One region of the Pseudomonas sp. E141 genome, then DNA from elsewhere that is predicted to be linked to it. Evidence: predicted binding sites of a transcription regulator. Region 1 holds the regulator's gene; the other holds the start of a gene.
What was found. Region 1 encodes FliA, which starts transcription of late flagellar genes. Its sites were predicted from a motif close to CTAAAGTTTNNNNNNNNNNNGCCGNTAA; they were not measured.
Positions count from the first base shown of each region.

Region 1 (3,369 bases):
GTCAGTCGTGCCGTGAGTGTGCAAATGCAGGAAGAACCCAGCGAAGAAGCCATGGCTGATATGTTCGCTGATATCTACCACAGCCCGACCAAGCAGGTCGGCTGAGGTAATCATGAATATTTTTTGTACCTACATCGATGGTCTGCCATGCATTGTTCCTTCATGCGAGCGCGCAGCCAGTAATGTGGCCTCCGTCTAAGTAAGACAAGGTAAAGAACGAACATGGGCAGCATGCATCCCGTACAGGTGATCGCGGTGACCGGCGGCAAAGGTGGCGTCGGCAAGACTAACGTGTCAGTGAACTTGTCCCTGGCTCTGGCAGAGCTTGGCCGACGGGTCATGCTGCTGGACGCCGACCTGGGCCTGGCGAACGTCGACGTGCTGCTGGGGCTCACGCCCAAGCGCACGCTGGCGGACGTGATAGAGGGCCGCTGCGAACTGCGCGACGTGCTGCTGCAAGGGCCGGGCGGGATTCGCATCGTGCCGGCTGCCTCGGGCACCCAGAGCATGGTTCACCTGACCCCGGCTCAACACGCCGGCCTGATCCAGGCCTTCAGCGACATCGGTGACAACCTCGATGTGCTGGTGATCGACACCGCTGCCGGTATCGGTGATTCGGTCGTCAGTTTCGTACGCGCTGCCCAGGAAGTCTTGCTGGTGGTCTGCGACGAACCGACGTCCATCACCGACGCCTATGCCCTGATCAAGTTATTGAACCGTGACTACGGCATGAACCGCTTCCGCGTCCTGGCCAACATGGCCCAGAGCCCGCAGGAAGGTCGCAACCTGTTCGCCAAGTTGACAAAGGTCACGGATCGTTTCCTGGACGTCGCCCTACAATACGTCGGCGCTGTGCCCTACGACGAAAGCGTACGCAAGGCCGTCCAGAAGCAACGTGCGGTTTATGAAGCCTTTCCCCGTTCCAAATGCGCACTGGCGTTCAAGGCTATTGCCCAGAAGGTTGATACCTGGCCACTGCCAGCCAACCCTCGCGGGCATCTGGAGTTTTTCGTCGAGCGTCTCGTGCAACAAACAGCAGGGCCCGTGTTATGACAGCCAGCGGTTACAACCATCTCTACAAGAAATCGGCACGGGACGCCCAGTACGAATTGATTGAGCGATACGCGCCTCTGGTCAAGCGTATCGCCTATCACTTGCTGGCGCGGTTGCCGGCCAGTGTCCAGGTTGAAGACCTGATCCAGGCGGGCATGATCGGCCTGCTCGAAGTGTCGAACAAATACGACGCGAGCAAGGGCGCCAGTTTCGAGACCTATGCCGGTATTCGCATTCGCGGGGCGATGCTCGATGAAGTCCGTAAGGGTGATTGGGCGCCGCGTTCGGTGCATCGCAATACCCGCATGGTCAGTGACGCCATTCGCGCCATTGAAGCTAAAACCGGGCGTGACGCTAAAGATCACGAGGTTGCGGCCGAACTCCAATTGAGTCTCGATGATTATTACGGGATTTTGAACGATACCTTGGGCAGTCGCCTGTTCAGTTTCGACGACCTGCTGCAGGACGGCGAACACGAAGGGCTGCACGAGGACGGCGCGAGTGCTCACATGGAGCCATCGCGTGACCTGGAAGATGAGCGTTTCCAGAGCGCGCTGGCGGATGCGATTGCCAATTTGCCGGAGCGTGAGCGACTGGTCTTGGCGCTGTACTACGACGAAGAGCTGAACCTCAAGGAAATCGGTGAGGTCCTGGGTGTCAGCGAATCGCGGGTCAGCCAGTTACACAGCCAGTGCGCGGCCCGTTTGCGGGGGCGTTTGGGGGAGTGGCGAGCGCGCTGACAGCAGTGTGGGGACACTGCGAACGAGGCTGGCCTGGCATGTGCTGAGCCAGTCTTTCTCTGTTGTCCTCCAGACCGTTGTCGAGTGTTGTGCCGGATTGATTGAAATGGCGCGTTCAGGTGCTGGGCGCGTTTAAGACTGCTTGGAGGTCGAATTGGACAAGAACATGAAAATCCTCATCGTTGATGACTTCTCAACGATGCGGCGGATCATAAAAAACCTGTTGCGTGACCTTGGGTTCACCAACACGGTCGAGGCCGACGATGGCACCACTGCCATTCCGGTTCTCAACAGCGGAAGCATCGACTTTCTGGTGACTGACTGGAACATGCCCGGCATGACCGGTATCGACTTGCTGCGCCACGTGCGCGCCGACGAAAAACTCAAGCACCTTCCGGTGCTGATGGTCACTGCCGAAGCCAAGCGCGAGCAGATCATCGAAGCGGCCCAGGCCGGTGTGAACGGCTACGTGGTCAAACCCTTCACGGCCCAGGCGTTGAAAGAGAAGATCGAAAAAATCTTCGAACGCATCGGTTAACGGCGCCACGGGGGAGCTATGGATAACGAATCTTCAATGGGTGATTTCGAATCGACCCTGAAAAAACATGCCCGCGAACTGGTCGACAGCCTTGAGAAAGGCCGCTTTGGCGATGCGGTTCAAATGATCCATGAGCTCAACCAGACCCGTGACCGCGGTCTGTATCAGGAAGTGGGCAAGCTCACGCGTGAACTGCACAGCGCGATTGTCAATTTTCAGATCGATCCGAACATGCCGCAGGCCGAGGAGGTCTCGCAGATCACCGACGCGACCGAGCGTCTGGGTTATGTGGTCAAGCTGACCGAGGCCGCGGCCAACCGCACCATGGACCTGGTGGAGAACGCAACGCCGCTGGTCAATGGCCTGAGCGATGAAGCCCAGGCCTTGAGCACCGACTGGGGTCGCTTCATGCGGCGCGAAGTCGGGGCTGAAGAGTTTCGCGAGCTGGCCCGTCGGGTCGACGGTTTCCTGACGCGCAGTAGCGCCGAGAACCGCGCCGTGGCGAGCAACCTCAACGACATTCTGCTGGCTCAGGACTATCAAGACCTGACCGGCCAGGTGATCAAGCGGGTGACCCAACTGGTCACCGAAGTGGAAAGCAACCTGCTCAAACTGGTGTTGATGGCCAGCCAGGTAGACCGCTTTGCAGGCATCGAACACGACCGTGAAGCGATGCTCGCTGAAAAAGATCCACAAAAACATCTCTCTCAGGGTGAAGGTCCGCAAATTCATGCCGATAAAAGAGAAGACGTTGTGTCCGGTCAGGACGATGTGGACGATTTGCTGTCCAGCCTTGGATTTTAGGTTTTAGACCTCTAGGAGCACCCATTAATGAGCTTCGGCGCCGATGAAGAGATCCTTCAGGATTTCCTGGTTGAGGCCGGCGAGATTCTAGAGCAACTGTCCGAACAGCTGGTCGAGCTGGAAAGCCGACCTGATGATGCGGATCTGCTCAATGCAATTTTTCGCGGTTTCCACACTGTAAAAGGAGGCGCCGGCTTCCTCCAGCTCAATGAGCTGGTGGAGTGCTGTCACATT
Region 1 covers NZ_CP084024.1:1,395,485-1,398,853, forward strand. The annotation lists gene flhF (flagellar biosynthesis protein FlhF) at 1-105, shown strand, start outside; gene fleN (flagellar synthesis regulator FleN) at 223-1,053, shown strand; gene fliA (RNA polymerase sigma factor FliA) at 1,050-1,793, shown strand; gene GKKCFE_RS06360 (chemotaxis response regulator CheY) at 1,960-2,331, shown strand; gene GKKCFE_RS06365 (protein phosphatase CheZ) at 2,350-3,135, shown strand; gene GKKCFE_RS06370 (chemotaxis protein CheA) at 3,163-3,369, shown strand, end outside.

Region 2 (3,369 bases), 830 kb from region 1:
AGCCTGATGTGGATCAAGTCCGACAACCGCGCCCAGGCCAATACCGAAATGGCCGCCGGTACCCTGCAATACAGCGCCGCACCAGGCACCCTGGGGCTGACCTACATCCATGGCATCGACGTCGATGATCGCTACGCCAGCGAGTTCCAGAAGCAGCGCGAAGGCATGGACATCTACAGCCTGCGGGGCGCGGGGAATGCCGGCATCGACAATGCCCACTTTGCCTTCGAATATGCCTGGCAGGACAAGGACGCGGGCCCGGAGAAAGCCTGGTACACCGAAGTCGGCTACACCTTCGCTGAGCTGCCCTGGACCCCGGACCTGACCTATCGCTACAGCCGCTACTCCAAGGACTGGGACTCGATGTTCAACGGCACGAGTCGCGGCTATGGTACCTGGTTCCAGGGCGAAGTCACCGGCAACTATTCCGGGCCGTTCAACAGCAACACCGCTGTCCAGCACCTGGGGCTCAAGCTCAAGCCAACAGAGGCAGTGACTATCGGCGCGCTATTCTTCGACTACAAGACCCTGCACACCCGCGACGCGCTGAATCTCGATGGACGGGAGCTGGACCTGTATGTGGAATGGGCCGTGAACGAACACCTGATCGTCACGCCACTGGTGGGTCTGTACAAGCCGGAAAAGGACGCGAGCAACGGCGGCAATCAAGTGAGTGGCAACGGCACCAATGTCTACAGCCAACTGGTGGTAGCGGTTCCATTCTGAAGCAACCGGGAGCTGCCCCGAAGGCAGCTCCCGGGCGGATTATTGTTTGTGCTGATGCAACATGGTCTGGATCTGATGGGTCGCCTGGCGAGTGCTTTCTGCCAGTTTGCGCACCTCATCGGCCACCACGGAAAAACCGCGTCCGACCTCGCCCGCCCTGGCCGCTTCAATGGCGGCGTTCAAGGCCAGCAGATTGGTCTGCTCGGCGATGCCCTTGATCACCCCCACCACGGTGGCAATCTGCGCGTAGGTCACCTGGTTCTGCTCCAGCATGCGCTGGTGGGTGGATTGGGCCGAGCGTTCATCGCTGATATCGCGCACCGCACCGATGACCCGAACCAGGCGTGCGTGCGAATCCCGTAACGCGCGACCACGCTCGCGACACCAGATGTAATCCCGGCTCTTATGGCGCATCCGGTATTCGAATACGTACTCGCCGCTGCCCTGGGAGCCAAGGATTTCCCGCTCGAAAATCGCCATGATCTTTGGCAGGTCGTCAGGGTGGGTGATGCTGACCTGGGCATCCCAGCCATCGGGTAACTCATCGGCGGTGTAGCCCAGCAGCGAGCGGAACTGACCGGAAAAACGCATGGCGCTGGCGGGGTGCTGCAGATCGCCATTGACCACCGTGATGTCCCAGCAGCCTTCGGTCAGGGTCGATTGCAGCAGCTCCCAGATGTGCGCTTGCTGCTGGAGTTGCTGCAACTGCTGGCGGTGTTCATCCAGGCGTGCTTCAAGCCGATGCTCGCGCTCCAGGGCCTGTTCCAACTGCTGGCGAGCCACCTCAAGTTCATGCTCACGTTGCCGGCCTCGCGCGCTCTGCTCGCTCACCTGTGCCTGGGCATTGCGCAGGTCTTCGCTTGCCTGCGTCATCTGCCGTGCGTGTTGCTCAAGACAGTCCCGCAGTGGCGGATACACCTCCAGCATCGGGGCGTCGCCGCCCTCTCCGGCCAATGCGCGTTGTATTTGCGCGATCAACGCCAGCTTCTGTTTGTTGGTCTGGAGAAACATCGCCCGCCCCTTTGCCCGTCAGTCGAAACACTGATCTGAACGCAAACCGGTCGCGCTGGCTTGTACATGGCTGCAATGGCTTTTGCTCCTGGCTGCCAGCCCCTTCCGGAAACTGGCAGCCACAGACATACCCCGCGGCAGGCACAGTCAAGCCGCATCGGCCCCCAGGGATTAACCTCCAGACTTTCCCTTGCCCGCGATCAGGAAACCCTCATGAGCGATATTGCCCTGCTGCCTCAGGTCGAAGCTTTTCTCGCCCGACACCACGCGCTGTTCATCGACGGTCGTTATGTCCAAAGCCAAAGCGCGCAGACGCTGGACGTCGTCAACCCCGCCACCGGCCAGGTCATCGCACAGGTCAGCGAAGCCTCGCCAGGCGATATCGATGCGGCGGTGGAGTCGGCGCGGCGCGGATTCAAACAGTGGTCTGCGGCGGCACCGGCCGTGCGCGGTCACGTGCTGCTCAAGCTGGCGGACCTACTGGAGCGCCATCGCGAAGAACTGGCGCAGATCGAAACCTGCCAGTCGGGCAAGATCATCCAGATATCCCGCGCTTTCGAGGTCGACCAGGCCGCGCATTTTTTGCGTTATTACGCCGGCTGGGCCACCAAGATCAGCGGCCAGACCATCACCCCGTCGCTGCCCTCCTTCGCCGGTGAACGCTACACCGCGTTCACGCTGCGCGAACCGGTGGGCGTGGTGGTCGGCATCGTGCCGTGGAACTTCTCCACCATGATTGCCATCTGGAAACTCGCCTCGGCACTGGTGACCGGCTGCAGCATCATCATCAAACCCAGCGAGTTCACGCCGCTGACCATCCTGCGCATCGCCGAACTGGCCATGGACGCGGGCCTGCCACCGGGTGCCCTCAACGTGGTGACCGGCGGTGGTCAAGTAGGCAAAGGGTTGATCGAGCACCCTGGCACAAACAAGGTTTCGTTCACCGGTTCCGTGCCAACCGGCCTCGCCGTCGGCCAGAGCGCCATGGGCGCCGGGCTGACCCGTGCCACACTGGAACTGGGCGGCAAGAATGCGGCGGGCTTTCTGCCGGACGTGGCGGCGGACGTGGCGGTCAACGGCATCATCGAAGCGGGTTTTCTGCACTCAGGGCAAATCTGCGCGGCGGCCGAGCGGTTCTTTGTCCATCGTTCGCAGCTTGAACCGATCATGGACAAACTGGCCCAGCGCCTGAGCAAACTCAATATCGGCTCGCCCCTGGACGAAGCCACCGAGTTCGGCCCGGTCACCAACCGCCAGCATCAGCGCAAACTCGGTGAGTTCTTTGCCAAGGCCCGGGCGCAAGACAACACCATCATTCACGGCGGCAAGTTGATCGACGGACCGGGCTGTTATGTCGAGCCGACCATCATCCTTGCCAACAGTCGCAGCGATACCTTGCTTCACGAAGAGACCTTCGGCCCGATCGCCACGTTCTTGCCTTACGACAGTGAAGAAGAACTGCTGGAGCTGATGAACGACACGCCGTTCGGCCTGAGTGCCAGCCTCTGGACCAATGACCTGGGCAAGGCCCTGCGCATGGTGCCCGCCATCGAAGCCGGCACCGTATGGGTGAACATGCACACCCTGCTCGACCCGGCCGTGCCCTTTGGCGGCAGCAAGTCTTCGGGGATG
Region 2 covers NZ_CP084024.1:2,227,229-2,230,597, reverse strand. The annotation lists gene GKKCFE_RS10095 (alginate export family protein) at 1-726, shown strand, start outside; gene GKKCFE_RS10090 (methyl-accepting chemotaxis protein) at 766-1,737, opposite strand; gene GKKCFE_RS10085 (aldehyde dehydrogenase family protein) at 1,951-3,369, shown strand, end outside.
Region 2: the regulator FliA is predicted to act here: its motif matches at 1,892-1,919, upstream of GKKCFE_RS10090 (methyl-accepting chemotaxis protein).